Regions from separate parts of the Dinoroseobacter sp. PD6 genome, predicted to be linked through region 1. Evidence: riboswitches for the same ligand, from Rfam matches in the RefSeq annotation. Region 1 holds a riboswitch; the other holds the start of a gene.

Region 1 (9,021 bases):
GTCTGCTCGCCGCCCGACAGCAGGCTCAGGGTGCTCAGGCGTTTGCCTGGCGGCTGGCACATGATCTCGAGCCCCGCCTCCAGAGGATCGTCGGATTCCACCAGAACCAGCTTGGCCTCGCCCCCGCCGAAAAGATGGGTGAACAGCATCGCGAAATTGTCGTTCACCTGCTCGAACGCGGTCAGAAGCCGCTCGCGGCCCTCCTTGTTCAGGCTGGAGATGCCCGTGCGCAGCTTGCCGATCGCCCCTTCCAGGTCGCCCTTTTCGGCCACCAGCCCGTCATACTCTTCCTCGACCGCCTTGGCGTCTTCCTCGGCGCGCAGGTTGACGGCGCCCATGGCCTCGCGCTGACGCTTGAGCCGGTTGACCTCCGCCTCGATGGCGTCGGAGGCGGGCATCGCGTCCGGGCCGACCTTCAGGGTGTCGAGCAGCTGCTGCGGCGTGACCTCCAGCGCTTCCTGAATGCGCTCGGCGGCGAGCGTCACGGTCTCCGCCGCGGCCTCGGCCCGGGCTTCGGCCCGGGCCCGCGCCTCGCGCGCCTCGGAAGCGGCGCGCTCCGCGTCCCGCTCCGCCTGCTCGGCGCTGCGCGCGGCCCCCTCGGCAGTGCTCAGGGCATCGGCGGCCGCGGCCTTGCGGGCCTCGGCGCGGGCGATCTCATGGGCGAGTGCGTCGCGCTTGGCGGCGATCTCCTCCGGGGCGGCGGTGGCGGATTTCAGCTCCGCACGGCTGGCCTCCAGGCGTCCTTCCAGCTCCGCCTTGTGGGCCTCAGCGGTCTCCAGCCGGTGCCGCCAGCCGCTGATCTGGGTCGTGATCTCCTGGCTGCGGCGGGTGCGGGCCTCGCCTTCGCGGCGCAGCTCGTCATGGGCGGACCGCTTGGCCAGCATGGTCATCCGCGCGGCATCGACGGTAACACGCACCGCTTCCACCTGCGCCCGCGCGGCCTCCAGACCGCCCAGATCGGCCTGGGCCGCCTGCGCCTCGGCCACGGCCTTGCGGGCCTCCAGCACCTCGTCGCGATACCGGCTGACCGCACTACCGAGGGTTTCGAGCTTGCCTGCCATGATATTGCGGTCGGCTTCGGCACGGCTGAGCGCCCGGCTCGCCTCGCCCAACGCGCGCTCCGCGCCCTTGCGGGCTTCTCGCGCGGCCCGGTCTGCTTCCGTCGCTGCGCGCATGGCCGCCTGCAGGCCCTCATGGGTTGCGCGCGCAGTGGCCGCCTTGGCCTCCGCCGCCTCGAGATCGGCCTTCAGCGCTGCCAGCCGGTTGATCTGCTGCAACCGCGCCGCGGCGGCGGAGGGCGCATCCTCCGCCCGCGCCGCCAGCCCGTCCCAGCGCCACAGATCGCCCTCGCGGGACACCAGACGCTGCCCCGGCTTCAACGCCGGTTGCAGTCGCGCGCCATCGGCCCGGTCCACCAGACCGACCTGCGCCATCCGCCGCGCCAGCACAGCGGGCACCTCTACATGGGCCGACAAGGGCGCCGCACCATCGGGCAGCGTCTGGGCCGCGTCATAGCCCGGCAGCAAGTGCCAGCCGGAGCGGTCGCCCTCGACCTCCGGCGCCTTCAGGTCATCGGCCAGGGCCGCGCCCAGCGCCGCCTCGTACCCGGGTGCCGCCGTCACGGCATCGAGCACCTGGCCCCCCTCGGCCCGCGCCCGGTCCACGAGCTTCTCCAGCGCGCCGACCTCGGCCCGGAGCGCGGTCGCCTCGCCCTCGGCTTCGGAGCGGGCAGCGCGGGCCTCCGCCTCCGCCCCCTGCAGCTCGGCGCGCTCCGCCTCTGCCGCGGCCAGCGCCGCCTCGGCGGCTTCGGTTTCGCCCTGGGCGGCCTGCTGATCGCGTTCCGCAGCGACAAACCGCGCCTCCGCATCGCCCAGACCCGCCTGCGCCTCGGACAGGGCCGCCTCGGCGCGGCCCATCTGCTCCTGCGCGCGGGTCTCGGCCCGGCGCGCCTCCTGCAGCAGCCGCTGGGTCGACTGGTGCCGCGCGGCAAGCCGGGCGACATCCTCGGTCATCTCCGACTGGGTCGTCTCCCGGTCGGTCAGAACCTCGCTCGCCGCCTGCGCGGCCTCTGCCGCCGCCGCGAGCTTCTCGTCATGTCCGACCGACGCCTTGGCGATCTGCGCCTGCTCCCAGTCCAGCTTGGCGATGGTCTCGCCCGCGTCCCGGTTCAACTCCTCCTCCCGGGCGATATCGGTCTCAAGCGTCGCGATCCGCCCGGTCAGGGTCTCGATCGCCTCCCGCGCGCGGGTTTCCTGATCGGCCAGAGTGTCCCGCTGGACATGGAGCCGCTGAACCACTGCGCCGGCAATCGCTTCTTCCTCGCGCAGGGGCGGCAGGGCTTCGTCCGCGGCCACACGGGCCTTCGCGGCCTGCCGTGCCGCGGTCTCGGCCGCGGCGGCCTCGGTCGTGCGCGCGGTCAGCTCGCCCACGGCCACGAGCCGCGTCTCATCCGCCTCCCGCCAGCGCCGATAGAGCAAGAGCCCCTCCGCCCGGCGCAGCTGCGCCCCGATCTCGCGATACCGCGCCGCCTGCTTGGCCTGCCGCGCCAGGGTTGCAAGCTGTGCCGCCAGCGCCTCCAGCACATCGTCGACCCGGTCGAGATTGGTCTCGGCCCCGCGCAGCTTCAGCTCTGCCTCGTGCCGCCGCTGATAAAGGCCGGAAATGCCCGCCGCCTCTTCGAGGATGCGCCGACGGGCCTTGGGTTTGGCGTTGATCAACTCGGAGATCTGCCCCTGCCGCACCAGCGCGGGCGAATGCGCGCCCGTCGAGGCATCGGCAAACAGCATCTGCACATCCCGCGCGCGCACATCCTTGCCGTTGGTCTTGTAGGCCGAGCCCACATCCCGGGTGATCCGGCGGATGATCTCCAACTGGTCGGTATCGTTGAACCCTGCAGGCGCGCGCCGGTCCGAGTTGTCGAGGACCAGCGCGACCTCGGCGAAGTTGCGCGCCGGGCGGCTCGCGGCCCCGGCGAAGATCACGTCCTCCATGCCGCCGCCGCGCATGGCCGTGGGGCGATTTTCCCCCATCACCCAGCGCAAGGCTTCCAGCAGGTTGGATTTGCCGCAACCGTTCGGTCCGACCACGCCGGTCAGCCCGTCCCCGATGATCAGATCGGTCGGGTCGACGAAGCTCTTGAAGCCATTGAGGCGCAGACGGGTGAACCGCATCGGGGGTCTCCGGGCATGATTCTTCGACCTCCAAGGGTCACGACAGGCGGGCGCCGAGTCAATCCCACCACTGCATATCGTCGTGGATAACTCAAACTCCGCCATATATTGCGGGTGCTGCTAGATGAGGCAGGCTTCAAATGCTGCACCTGCGACCAATGAAGACTTGACGCCTCCGGTGTCACGGGCGCACAACAGTGGCGCATGGTTCCCCGTGCCCGCGCCAAGCGCCCGGGGGATCAAATGGGAATGTGGAACGGTCCGATCCAAACCGGAGGACCAAAGCCTCAGCCGCCCCCGCGACTGTATGCGGAGAGGGAGATCGACATGCCACTGGGACTCGCCCCGGGAAGGCCGATCCAACCCGATGACCCGCGAGCCAGGAGACCAGCCATGCGCGACACCCTTAGCCGCCCGTCGGGTGTGACGGGCATGGAGAGAGACGACATGACGACCCAAACCACGACCCAGACCGCCGCAATCGCGCGCCCCGCAACCTCGACCACCGGCATCGTTGCCGCGATGGCCGCGGGCCTGCTGCTGCTGTTCCTGTCGGGCTATGCGCAAGCCACGATCCTGCATGACGCGGCCCACGACCAGCGCCACGCCATGGCCTTTCCCTGCCACTGAGCAGCGCCTGACAACATGTCCATGAAATTGCTGACCAGCGCTGTGTTCGCTGGGCTTGCAGCGGGGTTGATTGCCGCCCTCCTGCAATTTTCGTTCGTGACCTCGTCTCTTCTGGAGGGCGAGCTCTACGAGGCCGGAGAGAAGGTCCATTTCGCCGTCGACGGCACGCCCCAGTCGCCGCGCGGCGGGGCCGAGGTCGACCTGGCGGCCGAGCCGATGCGCTATGGCCTGACCGTGGCGTTCAACATCGTGACCTACACCGGCTTCGGGCTGCTGCTGGTGGCGCTGATGGCGTTGGCCGAAACGAAGAAGCTGACCAAGATCACCCCGCGCCAGGGCCTGATCTGGGGTCTTGCGGGCTTCGTCGCGATCCAGCTTGCCCCGGCCATGGGTCAACCCCCGGTCCTGCCCGGCTCCGTCGGCGCCGAGATCGGGCCGCGCCAGGCCTGGTGGCTGGCGACCCTGCTCAGCGCGGGTCTGGCGATGTGGCTTCTGGCCTTCGGGCGCGGTCTCTGGCCCTGGCTGGCGATCCCGCTCCTGCTTGTGCCGCAGATCATCGGCGCTCCGGTGCTCGACACCTATTTCGGCGTCACCCCGGCCGAACTTGCGGCAAGCTTTGCGGCCATGTCGCTGGGCTATTCCGCCGCCGGCTGGGCCGCCCTCGGCTTCTTCGCCGCCTATTTCTACTCCCGACAGGAGGCTTGAGATGCCCGCAAAGATCCCCGCCACGGTCGTCACCGGCTTTCTCGGCGCCGGCAAGACCACCCTGATCCGCCACATGCTCGCCAATGCGAACGGCAAGCGGATCGCCCTGATCATCAACGAGTTCGGCGATCTCGGGGTCGATGGCGACATCCTCAAGGGCTGCGGGGACGAAACCTGCAGCGAGGATGACATCATGGAACTCAGCAATGGCTGCATCTGCTGCACCGTGGCCGATGACTTCATCCCCACCATGGAAAAGCTGCTCGCCCGCGAGACCCCGCCCGATCATATCGTGATCGAAACCTCCGGTCTCGCCCTGCCGCAGCCTTTGGTGCGGGCCTTCAACTGGCCCGGGATCTCGACCAAGGTGACCGTGGACGGGGTCGTCACCGTGGTCGATGGCAAGGCCGTGACCGAGGGCCGCTTTGCCCATTCCGTGGCCGCCGTGGATGCCCAGCGCAAGCTGGACGAGAACCTCGACCACGAGACACCCCTGTCGGAGCTGTTCGAGGACCAGGTCGCCTGCGCCGACATGCTGGTGGTCAACAAGACCGACCTGCTGACCCCGGCCGAGGCCGAGGCGCTGACCGAGCGGCTGAAATCCGAGGCCCGCGGCGGGGTTCAGGTGGTCCGCGCCACCCATGGCGCGCTGCCGGTGGATGTGTTGCTGGGACAGGGCATCGGGGCGGAGCACGATCTGGAGGCCCGCAGCGAGGTCCACCATCACCACCACCATGATCACGACGATCACGACGACGATCCCCATGACGACCACCCCCACCATGACCACGACCACGACGCCTTCACGTCCTTCGTCGTCACCCTGCCGGAAATCACCGAGCCGGACGCCTTCGCGGCCCATGTCGCGCGCGTGATCGCCGATCACGACATCCTGCGGTTGAAGGGGTTCGCGGCCGTGACAGGCAAACCCATGCGCCTGACCCTGCAAGCGGTCGGGCCGCGGATCGAGACCTATTTCGACCGCCCCCTCGGCGCGGACGAGACGCGCGAGACACGCCTGGTGGTCATCGGACAGGCCGGGCTGGACAGCGTGGCGATCGCGGCAGCGCTGGCTGCGTAAGCCTTCGGTGATCGCTCAGGCCGGATCATCGCGCGGGCGCTTCGTGAAGGCGGCCGCGCAAACCGATCAGGGGGATTCGCCCAAAACCCCTTTCCGGCGCGCCTGACGCCATCCCGGAGAGCCGGTGTTTTCGGTGCCCAGCTGAAATCTTAATCTCGGACAAGTTTTGCCCTCAATACCGCGCAGATACCGCCCCTCACGCGCAGAAAACCTGTATTTGAGCCTCGTCTTTAGGCGGCGCGCGTGTCATACTTTGGTCTGAGGGGTTTGAACCTGCCCGCAGGTTCGGAGACACATGATGCCTAGCGAAATCCGGATATTCCGGAGCTCACCTTTCGATCCCAACGCCCAGGAACTGCTTGTCCCGCCCAAGGCACGGACACGACCGGACTTGACGGACCTGACGGGACCGAATGCTTTCTTCTATCTCGCGGTCCTGCGGGACGCGCCACAAGGCTGTATTGCGCTGCGCAACATGGGCAGCTTCGGGCTGGTCAGCGCCTTCCGCTTCCTGTCGGACCGGGCCCGGACCAGTCTGCCCGACATCCTGATCGAGCAGGTCGAAACCCAGGCGCGCAGCCTGCGCCTGCCCGTTCTGCGGGCCTGGGTCGAACGGATGTACCCGGTCCAGGGCCAAGCTTTGCGCCGCAACGGGTACTTCCCCGTCGACCCCAAGACCGAGGAAGAGGACATGACCCTCTATGAGCGCCCCCTGCGCCGGGCGGCCACCTCACCCGAGCGACGGCAATCCGAACCGAGCCAGCCGGAACCGCCAGACCTTCGGACCCGGACCAAGGGGTCGTGACGGTCCTGGTGTTGCCGGGGCCGGTCCGGCTTGCTAGACCCGCGCGACAGGGTTGAACGGGGCGGATCATGCATCTTCTGGCGGCAACGCCCGGCAGTATCGACGACGGGCAGGAGCCCGTTGATCTCGGGCAGACGCCCGCGGATCTAGTCGTCATCTCCGCCGCGGATACGGAACTGGCCGGGCTGAGCGCAGCGCGGGCCGAAATGGACGCCCCGCCCCGGATGCGGCTGGCCAACATGATGCATCTGCGCCACCCGATGTCCGTCGACCTGCATATCGACGATTGCGCCTCGAAGGCCCGGTTGGTGGTCGCCCGCGTTCTCGGCGGGCTGGGCTACTGGCGCTACGGGGCCGAGCAATACGCCACGCGGGTCGCGGCGGCGGGCGGGCATGTAGTTCTTCTGCCTGGCGACGACAAGCCCGATCCGGAGCTGCGCGCTCTCTCGACCCTGCGCGGCGCGGAATACGACGCGCTCTGGTCCTACCTGGTGGAAGGCGGGCCCGAGAATGCGGTGCATTTCCTGGCCTATGCGCGGCACTTGCTGGACCCGGCGCAGCCCGCGCCGCCCGCCGCGTCGCCGCTTCTGCGCGCGGGGGTCTACTGGCCCGGCGCGGGGCTGAGCAATCTGGATACGGTACGCGCACAATGGACCGAAGGCGCGCCGGTGGTGCCGCTGATCTTCTACCGCGCCCTGGTGCAAGGGGCCGGGCTGCATCCGATCAACCGCATGGTCAAGGCCTTGCGGGCCCGGGGGCTGAACCCGCTGCCGGTTTTCGTGGCGTCCCTGAAGGATCCGGTTTCCGCGGCGACGCTGGAGCATCTGTTCGAAGCAGCCCCACCGGACGTGATCCTGAACTGCACCAGCTTTGCCGTGGGACTGCCGGGGACGGAACGGCTGAGCCAGGGGGCGTCGAACCCCCTGGCGCAGCCAGCCGCCCGGGGGGCGCCTGTGTTCCAGGTCGTTCTGGCCGGATCGAGCCTGGAGGCCTGGGAAGGCGGCACCGCGGGCCTTTCGGCGCGGGACATCGCCATGAACGTGGCCCTGCCGGAGGTCGATGGTCGGGTGCTGACCCGGGCGGTCAGCTTCAAGGGCGAGGCGTTCTTTGACGACGCCACGGAATGCGCCATCGCCACCTACCAGGCCCAGGGCGACCGGATCGGCTTTGTCGCCGATCTCGCCGCGAACTGGGCACGGCTGCGACGGACGCCGCCGGGCGAGCGGCGCACCGCGCTGATCCTTGCCAACTATCCCAACAAGGACGGGCGGCTGGCAAACGGGGTCGGCCTCGACACGCCCGAGGCCACGGCGCGGATGCTCCAGCTGCTGCGCGACGCGGGCTACGGGGTGGACGCCCCCCCCGCCGATGGCGCGGCCCTGATGGACCGGATCCTCGCCGGCCCGACCAACTGGCTGACGGACAGGGCGGAGCGGACGGGCGGCGTGCGCCTGCCGCTGGACACCTACCGGGCCCATTGCGCGGCCCTGCCGCTGGCGCTGCGGTCCCAGATCGAGGACCGCTGGGGCGCACCCGAGGACGATCCGTTCTGTGCCGACGGGGCCTTCGCCCTGTCGGTGATCCCCTTCGGCAACGTGGTGGTCGGCATCCAGCCCGCCCGCGGTTACAACATCGACCCGACGGAGACCTACCACGCCCCGGACCTCGTACCGCCGCACAACTACCTCGCCTTCTACATCTGGCTGCGCCATGTCCACGGCGCCCATGCGCTGGTCCACATGGGCAAGCACGGCAATCTCGAATGGCTGCCGGGCAAATCGGTGGCCCTGTCGGAGACCTGCTTTCCCGAGGCGGTGTTCGGCCCCCTGCCCCATGTCTATCCCTTCATCGTCAACGACCCGGGCGAAGGCACCCAGGCCAAGCGCCGGGCGCAGGCGGTGATCATCGACCACCTGACCCCGCCGCTGACCCGGGCCGAGACCTATGGCCCCCTCCGCGACCTCGAAGGGCTGGTGGACGAGTATTACGAGGCCGCCGGGGTCGATCCGCGCCGGATCGCCGAGCTGCGGCGCGAGATCCTGTCGATGACGGCCGTCACCGGGCTCGACAAGGACGCAGGCTTCACAGGCGATGAGGACAACGATCTGGCCAAACTCGACGCCTATCTCTGCGAGTTGAAGGAGGCGCAGATCCGCGACGGGCTGCACATCTTCGGGACGGCGCCCGAGGGACGGCTGGCGCGCGATCTGGCCATCGCCCTGACCCGGCTGCCGCGCGGCGACGGGACCGGGGGCGATGCGTCGCTCCTGCGGGCGCTGGCAGGCGACCTCGACCTCGGCTTCGACCCGCTGGACTGCGACTTGGCGGCGGCCTGGGAGGGTCCGCGCCCGGACATGCTCGCCGCGATCGCCACGGACAGCTGGCGCAGCACCGGCGACACGGTGGAACGGCTGGAGCTTCTGGCGGCGGCCTGCGTCGAGGGCGCTCCGGCCCCGGGCCCGCAGAGCGCGGCGGTGCAGGCCGAGATCGCGGCGGACGTCCTGCCCACCATCGCCGCCTGCGGCCCGGCAGAGGGGGCGGGCCTCCTCACCGCCCTGGATGGGCAGTTCGTCGCCCCGGCGCCCTCCGGCGCGCCCACGCGGGGCCGTCTGGACGTGTTGCCCACGGGG
Region 2 (9,021 bases), on a different contig from region 1:
GTCGGAAAAGTCAACCCGACCAGTTTTATCAAGAACTCGTCGGGCCCTTTTGTCGCGCGTTACGCGTTCAGCGCAAAACGCTGCACGCGCGTGCCTCAGCGCACCGGTGAGCTGGTTCGATCTTGCTCTAACCTCAGGTAGCCACGTCGGCGTGACCGGGCTGGGAGCCATTTCAAACAGGTGTGAACTGCGAAGTGAAACAGGGAAGGACGGCTCGAACAGTCCACTACCCAAGGCTGCAAATCGAAGGGGATCGAACAACCGGCGTGGGGATTGATCAGGGCTTCCTTCGTCCGGTGGCAGAGTATCTCCCACCGCGCCCTCATGCCCGCCGGCGCAGCAGCCAGACAAAAAACGCGCCTCCGATCAGACCGGTGACGATCCCAATGGGTATGTCCTCAGGCGCCATTACGGTGCGGGCCGCGATGTCGGCCCAGACAAGAAAGATCGCGCCGACGAGCGCGGAAGCTGGCAGCACGCGGGCGTAATCGCCACCGACCAGCATCCGGACTATATGTGGGATCATCAGTCCGACGAAGCCGATGATGCCCGAGAAGGCGACCATGCACCCCGTCAGCAGCGCGCCCACGACAAAGACCGACAGTCGAAAGCGGGCGATGGGTATGCCAAGGGTCGAAGCCGTCTCGTCGCCAATCGTCATGGCATTAAGCCGACTGGCATTCGCGAGAAACCAGAGCCCGCAACCGACAAGGATCACAGCCGGGAAGAGCAGCTGGTCCCACTGCGCAAGGCCGAGACCGCCAAGCATCCAGAAAACGACAGTGTGGGTCGCGCGCGGGTCGCCGATGAAGATCAGGATATTCGCGCAGGACATGACGATGAAGGACACGGCCACGCCCGCCAGAACGAGCCGGTCGGCACCCGTCGCCTGCGCGAAGCTGGTCACGCCAAGGACAAGCAGCGTGGCGGCCAAAGCTCCAGCAAAGGCCAAGAGCGGAACGGTCAGCAGGCCGAGGAACAGCCCGGTGTGCAACAGCGCAAGGATCGCTCCGAATGCCGCACCCGACGAAATGCCGAGCAGATGCGGGTCCGCCAGCGGGTTGCGGGTGACCGATTGCAGGCTGGCCCCGACCAGCGCCAGCCCCGCCCCTACCATTGCCGCGAGAAGCGCACGCGGAAGGCGGATCTCCCAGACGATTGCAGCCTGTCCGGTTGTCCAGTCGGGCGTCAGCAGCCCCGGCAAAATCCGATCTGCCATGATACCCCAAACCGTGCCAAGTGGCACGGCGACCGCGCCCAAGCTGACCGCGACGGAGATCGAGAGCAGCAGCACCGCGACCCCCGCCGCCGTCAGCGACGGCATCACGAAGGCCCGGCGTGCGGGCGCTCCAACGCGGGTCTCGGTCATTCTGCGCGGAACGCTTCGGCGAGCGTTCTCACTGCGCCGATGTTGCGCGGGCCGGGCGTCGCCTCGACGTATTCGAGCGTGACGAACCGGTCATTCCTGACCGCAGACAAGTCAGCGAAAGCGGGGTTTTGCATCATGAAATCGCGCTTCTGCGCCGCCGTGACGTCGCCATAGTTCACGATCACGATGACCTCGGGGTCGCGTTCCACCACCGCCTCCCAGCCGACGGTCGTCCAGCTCTTTTCGACGTCGTCCATGATGTTGGTTCCGCCCGCGGCCTGGATCAGGGCATTCGGCATGGCGTAGCGGCCGGCAGTGAAGGGCATGTCCTCGCCACTGTCATAAACGAAAACGCGGGGGGCATTCTCCAGAGGTGTCATTTCGGCAAGGATCGCATCGAGTTCCGCGCGGTAGCCCGCCACCAGCGCCTCGGCGCGTTCCGCGACGCCGAAGATACGCCCGAGGTTCAGGAGATCGGCGTACATGTCATCCATCCGCGCAGGGGGCTTGTCCATGATATGGGTGCAACTTTCGGTCAGCTCGTAAACCTGGATGCCAAAGGGCGCGAGTGTGTCAGGCGTCACCTCGCCGCCGACCCGCATGCCGTAGTTCCAGCCCGCGAAGTAGAAATCCGCACCCGCGCCGATGAGGACTTCCTTGGATGGGTATTTCTCGGACAGTTCCGGCAACTCCCCAACACCCGCGCGCATGGCTTCGTCGAGCTTGTTCCAACCATTGATGCCGGTGAAGCCGACCATTCGCTCTGTCAGCCCGAGCACGAGCATCATTTCGGTCAGATTGACATCATTGGACACGGCCGCCTTGGGAGGGGCGTCGAACGTCACCTCGCGATCGCAGCTCTGGACGGTGACAGGATGCGCAAAAGCCGGGCCGGCAAACGCGAGAAGGGCGAGGGAAAGCAGGGGTCGCATGTTGGATCCTTAGGATTAGAGATGGAACGTCAGGTGAGGGTCGCCGCTGGGCGCAAGGGTCTGGCGCGAGACGCGGACACCGAAGGCGCGCGCGATCAGAGCTTCGCTCAACACCTCGCCAGGCGGGCCGTAAGCCAGAGCCTGACCATCCGAGAGAACCAGCACCTCATCTGTGTGGGTCGCGGCCAGATTGATGTCATGGAGCGAGGTGACGATTGTCGGACCCAGGGTGCCGATCAGGTCCAGCACTTCCAGTTGATGGCGGATATCGAGGTGATTGGTCGGTTCGTCCAGAACAAGCAGCCGTGGCTCCTGCGCCAGTGCGCGCGCAACCATGACACGCTGACGCTCCCCGCCTGACAGTGTTCCGAACATGCGATTGGCAAAGGCCGAAAGGTCCAGCCTGGCGAGGGCGGCGCGCACGATCCGGGCATCGCTGTCCCCAGCCGAGGCCAAGCCACTGCGATGTGGTGTTCGGCCAAGGGCCACGATCTCGCGCACGGTCAACGCGAAGTCGGTGGGCTGCTCCTGCAATACTACAGCGATGGAGCGGGCCACCTCGCGGGCCGAGATCGACCAGATGTCCACTCCGTCCAGCAGCACTCTTCCGCCGGCAGGGCGGAGATAGCGATAGAGCAAACGCAGCAGTGTGGACTTGCCCGCGCCGTTCGCTCCGACGACGCCGAGTATACGGCCAGGGGCCAGCGCGAAGGAGGTCGGGTGCAGGACGGACGCGCCACGCTTCGGAGCCCAGCTCAGATCCTCGACCAGCAGAGCGGCGGCCGTCACTGGACCGGCCCCCCTTCGGCGACGATCAGTGCTGCCGGCACGCGGGCCAATGTCGTGCGCTGCAGCTTGCCCGGCCGCGTGGTCGAGGAGCACCAACCGTCGTCCAGGTCGCGATACTGCCGTGCGAAGGCAACGAGATCTTCGATGTCCTGCCCCGGCTCGATGTCACCGAACAGGTACGTCGCCTTGGCGGATGCGTGGTAAGCGACAGTGCAGGGTCTATCGCAGCCGGCCATGCAGGCCACACCCGAAATCTCAAAATCGTTCGAAAGGAGACCTCCGGCCGCTTTGAGCGCCGCGCGCAAGCGGTCGATCAGCTCAAGGCCAGGGCGGCAGTCGCGGCCCTTGTGCCGGCATGACGTGCAGATCGTGATCCTGTGGGAATGATATCCGGTTGCGCCCATGTCGCCCTCCGCGAATACGCGAGAGCGGACATCGGACATGCAAACCGGAGCGGAACGCGCCCGTATGGAACATCATGACCTCCTGCCCAGACACCCCGCCTGGTCGAGTTTTATTTGGCGCCGAAAGCGCACCATCGATGGCAGGTCTCCTGACTCGCGGGTCACGGCTTCCCCGAACCTTCCCGGACCGCATCGGTCCAGTGGTGTCCACGGGGTCGCTCGCCGCTCACAGTTGCGGGGGCAGTCACGGGTTTGGTGCCTGATGGCTACGCCTCACCGTGTTCCCTTTTCATCCTTTCACCCTCGCGGGTTTCGGGAACCATCATTTCGACCATCGCCTGAATACCAATCCCGGTCAAGAACAAGGCGCGGATCAGGACCCAGTTGGCCAACACAAACCCAGCAACAGGTTGGATGCGTTCCGTAGAGCTTCTTCGTGTTTGACTGATCACCGCGCGTAGCGCGCCGCTGTCAGCCCCTCCATCGAGATTTCAGGCGGTTTTCCCATGATCACATCGGCGACGGCCCGGCCCGAGCCACAAGCCATGGTCCAGCCCAGCGTCCCATGCCCGGTGTTGAGGAACAGGTTTTCGTAACGCGTCGGGCCGAGAACCGGCGTGCCATCGGGCGTCATCGGGCGCAAACCGGTCCAACCTTCGGCACGAGAGAGATCGCCGCCCTTGGGAAACAGATCGCCAATCACATGCCGCACCGTGTCGGTTGCATGCGGGCCCAGGCGATTGGAATAGCCCACGATCTCGGCTTGCCCTGCCACGCGGATACGATCGCCCAAGCGGGTAATCGCGACCTTGTGCGTCTCGTCCATGATCGTCGATTGCGGGGCGAACGCGTCGTTCGTGACGGGGAGCGTGACGGAATAGCCCTTGACCGGATAGACCGGCAGCCTGATCCCGATGGGGTTCAGGACGTTCACGGCGTAACTGCCCATGGCACACACATAGGAGTCCCCGGAAATACGCCCGGCGATCTCCGTGTCCACACCCGCGATCTTGCCATTCTCGACGGCGATGGCGTTGATGGTTTGGCCGTACTGGAACTCAACGCCCATTTCGATGCACTTGTCGGTCAAGGCAATCGTGAACATGCGGCAATCGCCGGTGCGGTCCGACGTCAGGCGTAATCCGCCGACGAACTTTCCGCGGACTTCCGCCAAGGCCGGTTCTACTTCGACACAGGCATCGCGCCCGAGCACCTCGTAGGGCGAGCCGTACTCGGCCAAGACCGCTTGATCGGCCTTGGACGCTTTCATCTGCTTGGCGGTGCGGAAAAGTTGCAGCGTGCCCATCTGGCGTCCGTCGTATTCGATACCGGTGTCGGCGATCAGATCCGGCATGACATCGCGCGAATAACTGGACACACGCACCATGCGCCCCTTGTTGATCGTGTAGCTTTCGGCGTTGCAGTTGCGCAGCATCTGCACACACCATTTCCACATGGTCGGGCTCAGGAGCGGCATGATGAACAACGGACGACGTTTCATGAACATCCATTTGACCGCCTTGACCGGAATACCCGGCGCCGCCCAGGGCGAGCTCATCCCGTAGCTCAACTGACCCGCGTTGGCGTAACTCGTCTCCAGGCCCGGGCCGGTCTGACGATCGATGACCACGACCTTTACGCCTTGCTTGGCCAGGTAATATGCGGTGGTGACGCCGATGACGCCCGCGCCCATGATAACGACTTTCATGACAAGCCACTTTCCTTGATCAGGTTTGTCACGATCGAGACCCAACCTGGCGTTAATTCTCTTGCTGATGAGCGCCACCTTACAGGAAGGGCGCCGGTCAAACCGGGGAAATCGCGATGCGCGGCGTCACCGGGTCGCTGCGGGTTGTTCCACCTGAATGATGGTCAGCATCCGTCGCTGGTTTCCCCTTGTCTCCCAGTGGAAACTGGCGCCTTCCGCCAAGCCCAGCAGGGCGACACCGATCGGCGTCGTCACGGACACCCGGAGCCGGGCAATATCGGCCTCTTCGGGATAAACGAGGGTCACGGACTTTTCCTGTCCGGTCGCCTCATCGCGATAGGTCACCCTACTCCCCATACTCACGACATTTTTCGGCATCTTGGAGGATGCCACGATACGCGCGCGCGCGATTTCGTCGAACAAACGGTCCGCAAGTGCGGGCTGACGCCGCATCATGCCGTCCGCCAGCCCCTCGAGATGCTCGAGATCATCCGCACTGATGACAATTTTCGGAGAACGTTTGGTATGCTTTTTCGTAGCTTGAAGTGATGTAGACATCTGAAAATGTCCTTCTTGTTTAACTGTGGAATGTGGAGTCGGGGTTGAGGTCAGGTCGCGTGGTCAACTGCGATCACGGCAAGTCTGCCGATGCGACCATTCTCGAAGAGCAGAGGGGCACGCTGCCCCACCTGCATACCAATCAATGTAGCGCCCAAGAGCGACGCTACCGGAATGAGAGCACTCGTTGGCCCCTTGCGCACGCGGTGGACCAGTTGCCCCCTTAGGGGGTCACCACCATCGATCGCGTAGGTAACGCGAGATCCCCCAACCACGAGATCGCCCTGGTGCAGGTTTTCCGAGGGCCGTGTGTTCATCACCTTGTTGGCAAGCACGTAGACCAACAGTTCCGAGGCTGGCGGTATCGCGCACACACAACTTTCCAGATGCTCTTGCAACTGCCGGTAATCCGCCGCAGGCAAGCGGGTCCGTCTATCCTGCAAGGCGCCGGATGAAGGCTCAAGCTCTACTTCCGGGTGATCGAGATCGAACATGATTTCTCCTCGGGGCGAACGCCCGCTGTCACGATTTTTGCAAGTGAGGAGACCCCGGGAAGTGTGTTAGGCGCAGGCGCCTAGTCCCCCCGGGGAAGCGGGCGGTTCAGCAGTAGAAATCGGAAATGATCTACGTGTTCCAGCATGCATCGAACGTAGGGACTGGCATCGCTGTCGTCAATCTCGGTTGCTTTGCACCGGCACGTTTGCGCGGTCCTTGGCCAATGGCCCAGGATCCACACAAACCGCGGTAATTTTGGCAGCCCAAGCTCTGACAGGCGCCGAGTCCAGAGTCAGCCCGTTTGCACCATCCGCTTCGAAAATCATCCACCCGAAAGCCCGAGAGAGCACTTCATAGCGACCCTTGCCCGAAAGCGCATCATGATCGCTGGTAGGCTCTGCCGAAAAGGCTTGCAGGGAACCTCACTCGCGCCTGAAGACGACAGCCGTCAAGGTTTTGCGCTTGGCAACCGAGACCGGTACTGGCACTGGCGGCAGGAGCGTCAGACTGTTCAAACCGACCCCTTCGGCAAGGCCACCATGGCTTGTCGGACCGTTTGATCTGCCTTTTGCAGCATCTCGAAGGCCTCGAAACGTTTTTGATGTAGCGCCAAGATCTCGGCAGACGACGGGTCGAAGCGTGCTTTGACAGACGACATCGCGGACATTGCCGATTGGATTGTCGGATACGCCCCGGCCGCGACCGCTCCCAACATCGCGGCGCCAAGCAACACGGGTTCGGCCGAACGTGTCGACAGCACCGGAAAACCGCTCGAGTCCGCCAGAAGCTGCTTGATCGTATCGCTTTCCCCGGCACCGCCGCTGACCACGATGGTCGAAGGTCGCACTCCATGCTGGCCTTGCGCCTGCATGATCTGCCTCAGCCCGTATCCGACGCCGAGGACCGCGGCGACATACGTAGCAAGGAGGTCCTCGAAATCCGCAGACAGCGTCAGGCCCGAGATCGCGCCCGTGGCCCCCGGGTCTGCAAACGGGGCGCGGTTGCCGAGGAAATCCGGCACCACCACGCGCGCACCGGCGAGCAAAGCAACTTCGCTTTTTTCCGAGACGCGGCGGTCAACTTGGCGCAGGAGATAGGTTTGCAATGACAGCCCCTCGGCCCGGGCGGCTGCCTCGGCCTCGGCGCTGGCGGGATGGACGGTCACGAGATGCGCAATGGCTTCGCCCGCTGCGGATTGGCCCCCTTCGGACAACCACATGCCTGGCACCATGGCAGAGTAATAGGGCCCCCAGACACCGGGCACCCTGTGCGCTTCGGGCGATGTCGACATGGTGCAGGCCGAGGTGCCAAAGACGTAGGCCATCGTGGCCTCGGGACCGCGCTCGGGATCGGCACCGACCGTGCCGATCCCGCCCGCGTGCGCATCGATCAATCCCGCTGCAACAGGTATCCCGGCCAAAAGGCCCATCTGAGCGGCGGCGCCATGGCTCAGGCCTTGGGCCAACGCAGATCCAGGAGGCACTATCTCAGTCCCGATGCGGGAGAAGTTCTCCGACGCCAGCTCCCGCAAACCGATTTCTTCGAAATAGCTGTTATCCCATCTATCCTCATGCGCGAGGTAGGTCCATTTGCATGTCACCGTACAGCAAGAGCGCGCCAGTGACCCGGTTGCGGCCCAGGTCAGGTAGTCGACAAGATCAAAAAACTGCCCGGCAGCCGCGAAGCTCTCAGGCATGTTCTCCCGCAGCCAAAGCAGTTTCGGGGTCTGCATCTCCGGCGAGATTGCACCACCGACAAATTCCAAAACGGGATGCTCCTTGGCGTTTATCCGAGCGGCTTGATCGGTGGCACGCTGGTCCATCCAGACGATGACATTGCGCGCGACATCGCCCGAGGCGCTGACGCTGAGCGGGTGCATGTCGCCGTCCAGGACAACCAGGGAACAGGCCGCGTCGAAGCCGATGCCGCGGACCTCTTGCGGAGAGATCCCCGCATCGGAAATTGCCCCACGCACGCAGCTGCAGACCGCCTGCCAGATATCATCGGAGGATTGCTCTGCGATGTTGCCAGGTGCGCGCCACATCTGGATGTCGTGCTTCCTGCTGGCAAGAAGGGTCCCTTCGAGATCAAAAACCCCTGCGCGGGCGCTGCCCGTGCCGACATCGACACCGATAAAACAGGTCACAAGTCCACCGCGTTTGGCAAAAGGACGAGGTCGCGGATCGTCACGTTGGAAGGCCGCGTGAGCATGAAAACGACGCAGTCGGCAACTTCCTTGGGTTGCATGAGGCTGCCTTCGGCCAAGGCCTGTTCCATCTTGGGCTTGGGCCAGTCATCCAACAAGGCCGTCACGACCGGTCCGGGCAGTATCGCGCCGACGCGCACACCGTGTTTGGACATCTGCCGCCGGACGCTGTGGGTGAAGGCTTGCACGGCATGTTTGGAGGCGGTGTAAATCGGCTCCCACACTACGGGGATGACGCCTGCGACCGAACTCGTCAGGATGACGTCGCCCGAGCCCTGCTTCGCCAGGTGCGGCAAGACCGCATGCACAGATCGGAACGCGGCATTGATGTTGAGGTTCAGCACATGATCCCATTCGTCGGGATCCCCTGCGAGGACATCGCCACCGACATAGGCGCCCGCGTTGGCATGGAAAGCGTCCAACCGTCCGGCTTTGTCCAGAATTCGGGACAACATCTGCGCCACGCTCGCCTTGTCCATCAGGTCCGTCACGATCGGAACGGCCTGCGCGCCGAGCTCGGCGCGGACCTCTTCCAAAGCCGTTGCGTTTCGATCTATGAT

The links. Region 1 has a riboswitch for cobalamin ahead of PVW48_RS11100 (CbtB domain-containing protein). Riboswitches for the same ligand answer to the same signal wherever they lie in the genome.
Positions count from the first base shown of each region.
Region 2: another riboswitch for cobalamin. It lies ahead of PVW48_RS12175 (DUF1636 domain-containing protein); the one in region 1 lies ahead of PVW48_RS11100 (CbtB domain-containing protein).

Region 1 covers NZ_JARAMN010000005.1:196,950-205,970, reverse strand. Annotated here, with positions in the region: gene smc (chromosome segregation protein SMC) at 1-3,170, opposite strand, end outside; cobalamin riboswitch at 3,359-3,580, shown strand; gene PVW48_RS11100 (CbtB domain-containing protein) at 3,564-3,800, shown strand; gene PVW48_RS11095 (CbtA family protein) at 3,822-4,505, shown strand; gene cobW (cobalamin biosynthesis protein CobW) at 4,507-5,586, shown strand; gene PVW48_RS11085 (hypothetical protein) at 5,978-6,391, shown strand; gene cobN (cobaltochelatase subunit CobN) at 6,460-9,021, shown strand, end outside.
Region 2 covers NZ_JARAMN010000006.1:140,892-149,912, reverse strand. Annotated here, with positions in the region: gene PVW48_RS12190 (FecCD family ABC transporter permease) at 323-1,369, opposite strand; gene PVW48_RS12185 (ABC transporter substrate-binding protein) at 1,366-2,301, opposite strand; gene PVW48_RS12180 (ABC transporter ATP-binding protein) at 2,317-3,090, opposite strand; gene PVW48_RS12175 (DUF1636 domain-containing protein) at 3,087-3,494, opposite strand; cobalamin riboswitch at 3,617-3,833, opposite strand; gene PVW48_RS12170 (D-amino acid dehydrogenase) at 3,943-5,202, opposite strand; gene rnk (nucleoside diphosphate kinase regulator) at 5,329-5,760, opposite strand; gene PVW48_RS12160 (hypothetical protein) at 5,811-6,254, opposite strand; gene PVW48_RS12155 (FGGY-family carbohydrate kinase) at 6,767-8,401, opposite strand; gene PVW48_RS12150 (SDR family oxidoreductase) at 8,398-9,021, opposite strand, start outside.